DNA from 3 places in the Heyndrickxia sp. FW510-T9 genome. Region 2 is predicted to be linked to each of the others. Evidence: predicted binding sites of a transcription regulator. Region 2 holds the regulator's gene; each other region holds the start of a gene.
What was found. Region 2 encodes Rex, which represses fermentation and respiration genes when NADH is low (regulators of the CRP and FNR family bind a similar motif). Its sites were predicted from a motif close to TTGTGAAATATTTCACAA; they were not measured.
Positions count from the first base shown of each region.

Region 1: a site for Rex is predicted at 2,309-2,326, ahead of AC3WJF_RS00045 (cytochrome ubiquinol oxidase subunit I). Genes of this name have one in related genera too.
Region 3: a site for Rex is predicted at 2,248-2,265, ahead of qoxA (cytochrome aa3 quinol oxidase subunit II). Genes of this name have one in related genera too.

Region 1 covers NZ_JBYSWK010000001.1:6,730-11,020, reverse strand. Annotated here, with positions in the region: gene AC3WJF_RS00050 (cytochrome d ubiquinol oxidase subunit II) at 1-811, opposite strand, end outside; gene AC3WJF_RS00045 (cytochrome ubiquinol oxidase subunit I) at 840-2,168, opposite strand; gene AC3WJF_RS00040 (XdhC family protein) at 2,430-3,458, shown strand; gene AC3WJF_RS00035 (response regulator transcription factor) at 3,453-4,091, opposite strand; gene AC3WJF_RS00030 (histidine kinase) at 4,088-4,291, opposite strand, start outside.
Region 2 covers NZ_JBYSWK010000057.1:16,743-21,033, forward strand. Annotated here, with positions in the region: gene AC3WJF_RS19880 (CPBP family intramembrane glutamic endopeptidase) at 1-204, shown strand, start outside; gene AC3WJF_RS19885 (YdiK family protein) at 201-395, shown strand; gene tatC (twin-arginine translocase subunit TatC) at 420-1,175, opposite strand; gene AC3WJF_RS19895 (twin-arginine translocase TatA/TatE family subunit) at 1,192-1,395, opposite strand; gene AC3WJF_RS19900 (redox-sensing transcriptional repressor Rex) at 1,447-2,118, opposite strand; gene moaC (cyclic pyranopterin monophosphate synthase MoaC) at 2,160-2,648, opposite strand; gene AC3WJF_RS19910 (ABC-F family ATP-binding cassette domain-containing protein) at 2,805-4,291, shown strand, end outside.
Region 3 covers NZ_JBYSWK010000037.1:21,697-25,987, forward strand. Annotated here, with positions in the region: gene AC3WJF_RS16675 (GNAT family N-acetyltransferase) at 39-593, shown strand; gene AC3WJF_RS16680 (DUF3231 family protein) at 878-1,879, opposite strand; gene qoxA (cytochrome aa3 quinol oxidase subunit II) at 2,295-3,245, shown strand; gene qoxB (cytochrome aa3 quinol oxidase subunit I) at 3,267-4,291, shown strand, end outside.

The sequences.
Region 1 (4,291 bases), on a different contig from region 2:
AAAAGAATTGAAGCATGATCATAATAAATGCTGTACCAAAATACTTTCGTTTATAAATTAAAAACGACGCTATCATAAAAAACACAAGTGAAAATCCAAACATCCACCATAAACTCATTGCTTTTTCAAAATGCTGACTGTTATGTTCATGTAAAGCAATAAATACAAGGAGGCTTGCGATAATGGTAGGAGTGCTCCAAAACAAAGCAAACTTTCTTAAAATCTCCCTTGCTTGAATATCATTCGCTCTATCTGCATAAAAAGTTAGAAATCCTGCACTAATAAATAAAACGGAAACAATCGCAAGAAAAACGACACTCCATGAATAAGGACTTGCAAACAATTCTTTAGCCAAAAATACAACATGCACTCCTTTTTGAGAAAGGAATCCCCCTTCCGATATCGTTAAGGCGGTTGAAAGTGAAGCCGGAATTAGAAGGCCTGTTGCCCCATATAAAAATAAATAAACGAGATTGTCTTTTGATCCATAATTTCCAAATGCATAAAAGGAACCGCGTATTACAATTAAAATAAGTGCAATGCTCCCCGGAATTAACAGTGCTGTACCAAAGTAATAAGCTGTGTCAGGAAAAAAACCAACTAAACCGACAAAGAAAAACACAAAAAATACATTCGTAACTTCCCAAACAGGCGATAAATATCGGCTAATCAGATGATTCATGATGTGATCTTTTTTCGTCAATTTTCCATAAAAAGCAAAAAAGCCTGCTCCAAAATCAATGGATGCTACCATTAAATAGCCATATAAAAATATCCAAAGAACTGTAATTCCGATTACTTCCAAACTCATGTCTTACACCTCTCCTAAATGCGAATACTCACACAGAAAAACGTTGTTCAAGTTCCGTTTCTGCAGGCTTATTTTTAAACATTTTAATGATTACAACACAACTGAAAATAGCAAGAATCAAGTACAGGATGGCGAATAAAACGAAAGTTAAACCAACTCCATTACCAGTTGTAGCTGCTTCAGCAACCTTCATATAACCTCTTAGAATCCAAGGCTGCCGTCCTACCTCTGCATACATCCAGCCTAATTCGATGGCGAGCATCCCTAATGGCCCTCCTAATATAATAGCCCCCAATATTGGCTTATTCCATTCATTCCATTTCTTTACTCGCCAAAATAACAAGTAAAAAATTGGAATAACAATTAAATAAACACCAATTCCTGCCATTGCATCAAACATATAATGAACGATTAATGGCGGTCGTTCGTCTTTTGGAATATCATTCAACCCAATCACTTTTGTCTTAAAAGAATTTCCAGCTAGAAAACTAAGTAATTTCGGGATTCGAATTGCATATTTTATTTGATCATTCTTATCTATTGTACCAAAGAAAATGAGCTCTGCATTAGATTCAGTCTTATAATGCCATTCTGCTGCTGCCAATTTCTCTGGTTGATATTTAGCAAGAAATTTCGCCGATGCATCACCAGCAATTGCCGTTACTAAGGCAAATAGAAGCGAACATATCATCGTAAGTCTTAAAGCTTTTTTATAATATATACCGCTTTTTCCACGTAAGATTAATAAAGCTGTAAGTGCAGCTAGTAATATCGCACAAGCGGTATATGCCGATGTAACTACATGGAAGACCTTCGAAGGTGTTGCCGGGTTAAACATTGCGGCAATTGGATCAATATTAATCGCTTTTCCATTCTTCAATGTGAACCCCTGTGGTGTATTCATAAATGCATTTACCATTGTAATAAACATAGCAGAAGCGGAAGATCCAATCATAATTGGGATGGTTAGTACCCAATGTAAATATTTGTTTTTAAAACGATCCCATGTATATAAATATATCCCAAGAAAGATAGCTTCAAAGAAAAATGCAAAAGTCTCCATAAATAATGGCAAAGCTATAACTTGACCTGCAACCCTCATAAAGCTCGGCCATAGCATAGAAAGTTGCAATCCGATACAAGTACCTGTTACAACACCAACAGCAACGGTAATCGTAAACCCTCTTGCCCATCTTCTGGCTAGAAGTAGATAATGTGGATCCTTGCGCTTAATTCCTAAAAATTCTGCAATGGATATCATAATTGGAACACCAACACCTATGGTTGCAAATATAATATGAAACGCTAAAGTCATCCCCGTTAGCATCCTGCTTAACATAACATTATCCAATACCATTCAAGACCCTCCCTACATATCCTATACCCTTATTCTACCTTTTATATTACTTACTGGCGCATAAGTTTTTTCGAATTTACTTCTCCTTACTATTAGTGTAAGCTTTTCCATTAAATTAGGAACGATGTAACATGAATATTTTGTGACACTTTTCACAATATCTATTGTGTATTTAGATTTCCACTTTCTATCCATGCATATTCATGTTTGCAAGGAATTAAGAATACTTTTAAATTAGCGTATAAATCAGAGGTGAACAGCATGAATGACCTATGCAGAATTTTAGAACAAGTTGATTTTGAAAAAGAGGAAAAACTGGCAGTTGCGACGATTATTCGTATTAATGGCTCGTCTTATCGGAAGGTTGGAGCAAAAATGTTTTTTCTGGAGCATGGGCAAAGATTCGGAACGATTAGTGCGGGATGTTTGGAGGATGACTTAGCGCTGCATTCTACGGAGGCGATTAAAAGGCATCACAGCAAAATAATAACGTATGATTTACAAGACGAAGAAGATCTTGGATGGGGGATTGGTTGTAATGGAAAAATTGAAGTTTATATAGAACCAAATTGTAACCAAAGCCTCTTAAAACTGAAAGAGTACTTATTTAATGGTAGGAAAGCTGTTTCTGTAAAGCCACTTTTAAATGACAAGTCCCCGGTGACATACTTATTTACTCAAGATGGAGACCTAATTGACTGTGAAATTGAAATGGAACTTCATAATGATATTACAACTGCATTACATGAATTTCTTCATTCTAATCAAAAACTGAAAATCATTACCTTTGAAGGAGAAGATTATTTGTTCGAAATACATCACCCTAAAAGCTATTTATATATTTTTGGAGCTGGTAATGATGCTGAACCATTAGTTAAGCTTGCTACTAGTTTGGATTTTTTCGTTACCGTTATTGACCCCAGAGAAAGTCGTTGTAATCGTGATTTTTTCCCTACAGCTGATGAGCTTATTATCGAACATCCAGACACTTTTTTTCGCAGCCATGAACTATATTACTCGTGCTTTGTTGTGATTATGAATCATCACTTCCTAAGAGATAAACAAATAATAGAGAAATTATCTTTCGAGCGATCAGCTTATATTGGAATTTTAGGTTCAAAAAAAAGGACTGAAAGATTGCTAATTAATTTGAATGATTCGATAAAAAGCCAAATCCATTATCCAATCGGATTAAACATACAAGCAGAGGGTCCGGATGAAATAAGCGTAAGCATCATGGCAGAATTAATTCAAGTCCGTCACAAATTAATAGATATACTTCCATTATGACTTTTTTATTAATTGATGTTTAAAGGCATAAATAACAGCTTGTGTGCGATCCTGAACCTCAAGCTTACTTAGTATGTTACTCACATGGGTTTTTACGGTCTTTAGAGCAATATATAATTCGTCAGCAATCTCTTGATTGGATTTACCTTCTGTCATTAAAAGCAAGATTTCAATTTCACGATTTGTTAAATCTTCATGAAGCGGTCGTTTGTTGCCTTGTTTCATTCGCAACATCATTTTTCCTGTTACTTGCGGTTCTAGTACTGATTGGCCTGCATATGTTGAACGAACCGCTTCCGCAATTTCGCTCGCTTTCGATGTTTTTAACATGTAACTTGTAGCACCAGCTTCCAAAGCAGGATATACTTTTTCATCATCAAGAAAACTAGTAACGATAATAATCTTTGCTTCTGGCCATTCCTCGATGATTGCCTTAGTAGCCTCAATTCCATCCATACCGCCCATAACTAAATCCATTAAGATAATATCAGGTCGTAAAGATAACGCCAATTGGACTCCTTTTTCTCCACTATCAGCTTCACCAACCACTTCAATATCCTGTTGAATAGATAAAAAAGCGGAAACTCCTATCCTTACCATCTCATGATCATCCACTAATAAAACCTTTATCATTCTATCTCATCCTTTTTCTCATTTATAATTGGCACTTTTACCTCTATACTCGTACCTTTTTGAGGAAAGCTTATCATTTTGACCGTCCCTCCAATTTCGGAAGCTCGCTCACGAATATTTTGCAAACCGTAAGAACCGGCTTTTTCCTTCTCCATTTCGAAACCTACACCATTATCAATAATTTTTAATAAAACAAATTG
Region 2 (4,291 bases):
GTCCATCTAATTTTGTATTCTGCTATGGGGTTTACCTTCGCGTTTCTTTATTATAAAACAAAAAGAATTTTGGTCTCCATTATTGCTCATGTAATGATGAATACAATTGTTGTCATCGGACAGTTTTTATATCGCGAAAATATTCAAAATATCATAGAAAATCATGACAAAGTACATAGCTTTATTGGGGGATTTTTTGGATGAGAGCTATTTTTTCTGGTATTATATATTGCCTATTAGGAGTTCTATTTACTTATATGGCAACACAAAGAGTCGCAACAAGTGGATGGGGAGCATTTACATATGTACTCATTCTTTTAGCAACTTTAGATTTTGGGGCAGGTATTAGGATAATCCTATTATATTTTAAAATATCGAGCCATAAAAATAAGTAAAACCTTCCATAATGGAAGGTTTTTTTAATCAATATTATTTTCCAGTTCGTACTGTGCTTCCGCCGCTTTCACTTTTCGATATCCAATTTTAGAGATCCAAATACTAACCTCATACAATAGGATTAGCGGAATACCGACCGCAATTTGTGAAATAATGTCCGGAGGCGTAATAAAAGCTGCAACAATAGTGATTATAAAATATGCATATTTACGTACTTTCCTTAAAAACATTGGGGTAATAATGCCTAATCTTGTTAAAAACAACACTACTACTGGTAACTCAAATAAGAATCCAAAAGGAAGAGTAATCTGAAATAAAAACTGGAAGTATTCATTAATACCTATTACTGCATGAATATCCATTTGCTTAGATAATTTTAACATGAAATTGATAATGATCGGGAACAGTACAAAGTAAGAAAAAGCCAGTCCACCGATAAATAATATTAGTGTAATAGGAATATAGCTTAAAGTAACTCTCCGTTCTTTTTCATATAAACCAGGACTGATAAACGCCCATAATTGATAGAGAATAATCGGTAGAATCATGATCAAGGCTAAATAAAAAGTAACCTCCCAGTACACTTTAAAGGGATCTGTCAGACGAAAAGCATTCATCGTCAAATTTTTTGCTATTTCCTCATTTTGCAAATACCGAATAATCGGCTGCGAGATAAACATACTTACAATGCAAGCCAGGATAAAGAAAACGACTATCACGAACAGCCGTTTCCTTAGCTCTGATATATGTTCAAAAATCGTCATTTCTTTTTGACTCATTTTATTTCACCAACATTTACTTTACGTCATCTTTTTTTATATCAACATTTGTATCTTTTTTTTCATCTTCATCATCATCTGCCAAACCTTTTGTGGCATTTTTAAATTCACGTAAAGTGCTTCCTGCTGCTTTACCTAGTTGAGGCAACTTTTTCGGACCAAACACTAATAAAGCTACAATGACAATAAGAATAATACCTTCAATACTTGGTCTAAACACAGTGCCCACCTCCTTATACTGTTATAATAGCAGAAATCAACCATTTTTTTATTATGAATTTGTTCCCGCCTGTGAATTTTCCGTGTCATTTGGATAATGCTTTAAAAAATATACAAGGGATTGCAACTCGACAGCTAAATCAATATGATGCACTCGAATAGAAGTCGGTACATTTAGTCTAGCCGGTGTGAAATTTAATATACCTTTTACATTCGTTTCTATAATCCGATCCGTAATGGGCTGAGCAACTTCTGCTGGAACAGTTAAAATAGCAATAGAAATATTCTCTTCTATTAAACGCTCTTGTAGTTCTGACAAATCATAAACATGCACTTGTCCAATTTTTTTCCCTATCTTATTTTTATCTATATCAAAAGCAATTTCAATCTTTGTGTTATTATTTTTTAAAAAATTATAATTTAAAAAGGCCGTTCCTAAATTTCCAACTCCAACTAATGCTACTTTTGTTAATTCATCCTGATCCAGCGTTTTCCGAAAAAAGGTTAAGAGATAGTTAACATTATAGCCATACCCTTTTTTACCAAGTGCCCCAAAATAGGAGAAATCCCTGCGAATCGTGGCAGAATCTACTTTAACTGCTTCACTAAGCTCCGCAGACGAAACTCTTTGCTTCCCTGAATTATGCAGGTTTTTCAAAAAACGATAGTAAAGAGGCAATCTTTTTGCCGTTGCCTGAGGTATTTTTAACGTATCTTCATTCATTGGCTTTCCCCCATATTGATTTCATGCCTTGTTCTTCTATATTACTCTTCCCTTTTATAATCCTTACTCGAAACCCCACCAGACTTTTCAACCAAAAAAGTGGGGCCAATCACCATTCCCTTGTCAACAGCTTTGCACATATCATATACCGTCAATGCCGTAGCAGTGGCCGCTGTCAATGCCTCCATTTCTACACCGGTGCTACCTTTTGTTTTAACCGTAGAACGGATACAAAGGATAATTTGCTCATTCTTTTTCTTCCATGTGAATTCAATATTGATTCCACTCAAAGGGATGGGATGACACATTGGTATAATGTCCCATGTTTTTTTTGCCGCCATAATTCCTGCAACTTGAGCAACCGCTAAGACATCCCCTTTTTTTACTTTATTCTCACTGATAGATTTATATACTACTTCATTCAATTCAACACTAGACTCGGCAATAGCAATACGAATAGTTTCTGGTTTAGCGCTTACATCCACCATCTTTGCCCTTCCCTGCTCATTAAAATGAGTGAAAGATGACATATTAATCCACCTCTTTTGTTCATCATACACCTTTTTTAGGTGCATGTCATCGCTTCACTCACGAAGAATTCACAATATTTCCCCATTCTAATCACGATTATTGCCGAAAGATGCCGAAATACGTTACACTAACATTAATAACTTGAGGTGATAGAGATGATACTATTACAAGTTCAACAGCTTTCAAAATATTTTGGTGCTGAACTTATTTTATCGAATATAAAATTAGAAATCCAAACAAGAAATAGAATTGCCCTTGTCGGTCGGAACGGCGCTGGCAAATCCACTTTGCTAAAAATCATATCTGGCCAAATATCATATGATTCTGGTGAAATTTTCAAGCCAAAAGATGTATCAATTGGCTATTTAGCTCAAAACACAGGGCTTGAATCTGAATTATCGATTTGGGATGAAATGCTAACAGTATTCCAGCATTTAAAGGTTATGGAAAAAAGACTACGTTCTCTAGAACAGCAAATGTCTGATCCATCTATTTATGATAATACTGAGCAATATGAAAAACTCATGAAAGAATATGATGAACTGCAAGTCCGTTTTAAAGATTCCGGCGGTTATCAGTACGAGTCGGATATTCGATCTGTTCTTCATGGTTTACGGTTTAGCGATTTTGATTATACTACTTTAATAAAAACCTTAAGTGGCGGACAAAAAACAAGACTAGCTCTTGCAAAGCTGTTACTTACGAAACCAAATATTTTAATTTTGGACGAGCCTACCAATCACCTCGATATTGAAACATTATCGTGGTTGGAACAATACTTGCAAGGGTATGAAGGCGCTATTTTGATCGTTTCACATGATCGATATTTCCTTGATAAAGTGGTCAATCAAGTGTATGAAATATCCCGTAACATGATTCAAAAATTTCCAGGCAATTATAGTTCCTATTTGGAGAAAAAGGCAGAACAATATGAACTTGATTTGAAGCTTTATGAAAAACAGCAAGAAGAAGTATCCAAGCTTCAAGACTTTATTCAACGAAATCTAGCTAGAGCTTCGACAACGAAAAGAGCACAGAGCCGCCGGAAGAAGCTAGAAAAAATGACACTTATGGATAGACCGAGCGGAGATGAAAAATCAGCAAATTTCTCTTTTGATATTGAGCGCCAAAGCGGAAATGACGTAATGCACATACACAATGCTGCCATTGGCTACGGGAACCAAATTATTTCACAAGAAATTGATATTTCGGTAAAAAAAGGAGATAGCATTGCTTTAGTTGGACCAAATGGAATTGGAAAATCTACATTATTGAAAACAATCATTAAAAAACTGCCATTATTTAATGGCACCATTGAATATGGTTCAAACGTTACAATAGGTTACTATGACCAAGAACAAGCTGAATTGTCCTCGAATAAGACGGTTTTGCAAGAATTATGGGATGAGTATCCTTTAAAAAGCGAAAAGGAGATTCGGACTGTATTAGGCAATTTCTTATTTTCAGGTGATGACGTTTCAAAAATAGTTTCGACTTTAAGCGGTGGTGAAAAGGCAAGGCTTGCCCTTTCTAAGCTCATGCTTCAAAGAGCAAATCTCCTCATATTAGATGAGCCAACAAACCATTTAGATATTGATAGTAAAGAAGTTCTAGAAAATGCTTTAATTGATTACCCTGGTAC
Region 3 (4,291 bases), on a different contig from region 2:
ATAACACTAAATACTCATCCAACAAGGGAGTGAAACCAATGGTAGATTTGAGTTATAAACCCTTTATTAATGGAGAGAAAGTCATACTCAGACCTTTTAATACAGGAGACCTTCCTTATATAGAAGAGTGTTTAAAGGATCCAGAGGTAATAAAACTTACAGGGAGCACATCAGAATTTGATCGGGAATCTGTTATTCGTTGGTACAATACAAGAAATGAACAAAAAGACCGATTGGATCTTGCTATAGTGGATAAATCCATAAATATCTTAGTAGGTGAAGTGGTAGTCAACCTATATGATGAAAAAGATGAAAGTATGAATTTTAGGATATTAATTGGATCAAGGGGAAGAAACAAAGGATTAGGTACGGAAGCTACAAAGTTCATGACTGATTACGTCTTCAAAAATACTAAACTGAACCAACTAACTTTAAGTGTTTATGATTTTAACCCTAGAGCAAAGAAAGTTTATGAAAAGGTTGGCTTTGTTTTAGATAGTATCGATAAAAACGAATTTGAATTTGAGGGAGAATGGGTTGACTCCTTAAATATGATATTAACAAGGGATAATTGGATGAAAATTCATATATAAAATGAATAATAGTCCGCTTAAGATTAATGATGAGCGAAGGCTTTTTTTAAACGTATGGGGCATTAGGAAGAAAAGGTTCTAAAATCAAAATTTTTTCTGTAAAAGGCGTTTCTGTAAATATGCAGAAACGCCTTTTTACTATCATTTTCCATCCACCATTTTAATCGAATATGAGAATGCAGCATACTTCTAATATTTTATGGAAATTATTGCATAAATACCAAAATTAATGTTTCCGGATAAGTTAAATTGATATTACCCTCTTATTTTTCTAACCATTTCTCCTAAGCCTTTCTGTCAATCGCTTCCGGTTGCTTTTCTAACCATCCTTGTTCCACCATAATTTTGTAACAAATAGTACCAGCCTCCATTGCATGAGTAAAAACTTTGGAGTAATTCAAAATGATATCTGATCTTAAGCTAGAACCTATTGATGCACCATAATAAGAAAGTGCTGTGTTTACTAAAAATGCTGCGTGAAAGATCATCAATTTGTCCGAAAATGGACTTACAGTGGAATCGGTGATTTCAGCATCCCATCTCTCAGGTATTGGTAAATAATCTTGTTGCAAAATATCGTTAAAGCTTTCAGCGTCCTTCTCGGCAAATTTAACATTCCTTTGCATAAATTTGCGAACTTCTTCCACCTTTGCCACTTGACTAAAAGCCAAACTCAAAGACCTGACAAATCCCGTTTTCTTTGAATTAAAGAAAAGGCTGCCGATTTCGGAACTATTGAGTGGTCTCTTGTCTCCATAAAGATTTGAAATGATTCCTGTTGACTCCATATATTCTAACTCTTGAGGAGAGGGAATGGAGGGAACACTCGAGTACAAGGGCATATTTTTAGATAAATTAACTACTTTTTGAAACAATTCTTTAGATGTTAATGTGCATTCCATAAAATAGTTTTGAATATCCTGATGTTCCGAGTTGGTAATTGCTAAGCTATAAGCATTTAGCCCATGTATCGTCATAATATAAGAATAAAAAAGTAAAAACTGGTCAGAAAACAGACGTGGGGTATTAAGATTCACATCATTCTCTGTAAATCCAATGGGGACTTGGAAATTTGCACTTTCTAAGAACTCGGTGATTTTGTTGATATGGCTCTCAGATAATTGTAACGAAAATTCTAAAATGGGTTTTATCTCTTCATCTTCAACAATTTTAAGAAAATATTTGTAAACACATATTGCCATACTATCTCCCATGTATTGAAACCATAGAGCGGATACTTCCGCAGAGGTTAAGGTTGTACCATTTGTTTCCTTAAAAATCCCCAAAAGAAATTCATTCCTTTCTTTTAAGCTTTGTCTGTTACTTATTTTATGGTAATGGGTATAAAGTATACAGATAAATTCGAGGAACTTACCCAGTAGAGTGCCTGACACCAAAAAAGGGACGGAAATTGTCCCTAAGTTGGTGTCAGACACGCAAAAATAACATTCCAATACGACACTATATAAAGAAATCCCATATGGTCACCAAATTTTTGACGGCTCTATGAACAGATATTGAACGCGGTATGGAGATTTATTGTCGACTTTGTGAATCTATGCACAAAAGTAATTTGAATGGAGTACAATTTCACCATAAATAATTAAAGGAATATGAAAGGTGCATTAAAAACAGAAAATTTTTCTTTTAATCTTTGTGAATTAATACACATATTCTTGAATTGGGAAGGAGAGAAGAATCTTGAAAATAAAAAAACTCCCTTGGAAATTATTATCTTTCATACTGTTATCTTCACTATTTTTACTTAGTGGATGTGACACTAGCAATATAGCAGTCTTAAATCCTCAGGGGCCAGTTGCTCAGAAGCAATATGATCTTATTGTTTACTCATTTTGGCTCATGATGATTATTTTAGTTGTTGTTATGGGGCTCTTTATCTATATGGTTTTTAAATATCGTGCAAAAAAATTAGCTGCAGACTATGTACCACCGGATGAACATGGTAGTAAATGGTTAGAGCTTATTTGGACAGCGATACCAATCATTATTATTATTGCGGTAGCAATTCCAACTGTTAAAGCAAACTATGCGTTGGAGGAAGTACCAAAAGGGTATGAAAATAAAAAACCTATCGTGATTAATGTAACGTCTGCTAACTGGAAATGGATTTTTAGTTATCCGGAACAAAATATTGAAACAGTTAACTATGTAAATATACCTGCTGGTAGACCTGTTAAATTTCAATTAACTTCAGCTGGCACAATGGCATCCTTCTGGGTACCTGAATTAGGTGGTCAAAAGTATACGATGCCTAACCATTCTATGCAATTAATTCTTTTAGCAGATAAACCAGGATCCTATGAAGGTAGAAATGCCAACTTTAATGGTGAAGGCTTTGCTCATATGGACTTTGAAGTACTTTCTCAAACCCAAGGAGATTTTGATAAATGGGTAAAAGAAGTAAAAGGGTCTGCTTCAAAAATGAAAAAGAGTGACTATAATAAACTTTTGAAAGAAGGACTTGTTGGTAGAATGACATTCACAGGCACACATTTGCCTTGGGTGACTACACCACATCAACATGGAATGCTTGACCAAAAAGATACAAATCAAAAACATCACAATATGGACAATATGGACATGGGAAATATGGATATGGGAAATATGGACATGTCAGGCCACAAACACTAGAAAGATTGGAGGAGAAGACCTATGAAGCTTGATGAATTTTTCGTCACAGGTGAACCGATTATCTATGTAACGGAAGCTGGGATTGCCCTTGCAATGATCGGTATCATTTTTTACTTAACTTATTTTAAAAAGTGGAAATGGCTTTGGACTAACTGGCTAACAACTGTCGATCATAAAAAAATCGGTGTCATGTATATTTTAGTTGCGGTATTAATGTTATTCCGCGGTGGTGTTGATGCTCTTATGATGAGGGCACAGCTTACGGCTCCTAACTTAAAACTATTAGATGCAAACCATTACGATGGTATTTTTACAACACATGGAACAATTATGATTTTGTTCATGGCAATGCCATTTTTAATGGGATTAATTAATATCGCAGTTCCATTACAACTTGGGGCACGCGACGTGGCTTATCCAATGTTAAATGCTTTTAGCTTCTGGTCATTTGCTGCAGGCTGTGCGTTATTTAATATTTCATTTATCATTGGTGGTTCACCAACAGCTGGATGGACTTCTTATTTTCCACTTGCAGGAACAGAATTTAGTCCTGGAGTAGGAGATAACTATTATGCAGTTGCCTTGCAAATTGCTGGTATTGGTACACTTATTACCGGAATTAACTTTTTAGTAACCATTTTAAAAATGAGAGCAAAAGGTATGACGATGATGAAAATGCCGATGTTTGTTTGGTCGGTATTAATCATGTGTGTAATTATCATTTTTGCCTTCCCAGTGTTAACTGTTGCATTGGCATTAATGACATTTGACCGCTTGGCTGGATCTCATTTCTTTACGATGGCTGCTGGCGGTATGCCGATGCTTTGGAGTAACTTATTCTGGATATGGGGACACCCTGAAGTGTATATCGTATTATTGCCTTCGTTGGGAATTTATTCAGAAATTATTAGTACTTTTTCGAAAAAACGTCTTTTCGGTTATAAATCAATGGTCTTCTCGATGTTGGCCATCGCATTATTTAGTTACTTTACTTGGGTGCATCACTTTTTCACAATGGGGAATACGGCTGCAGTTAACTCGTTCTT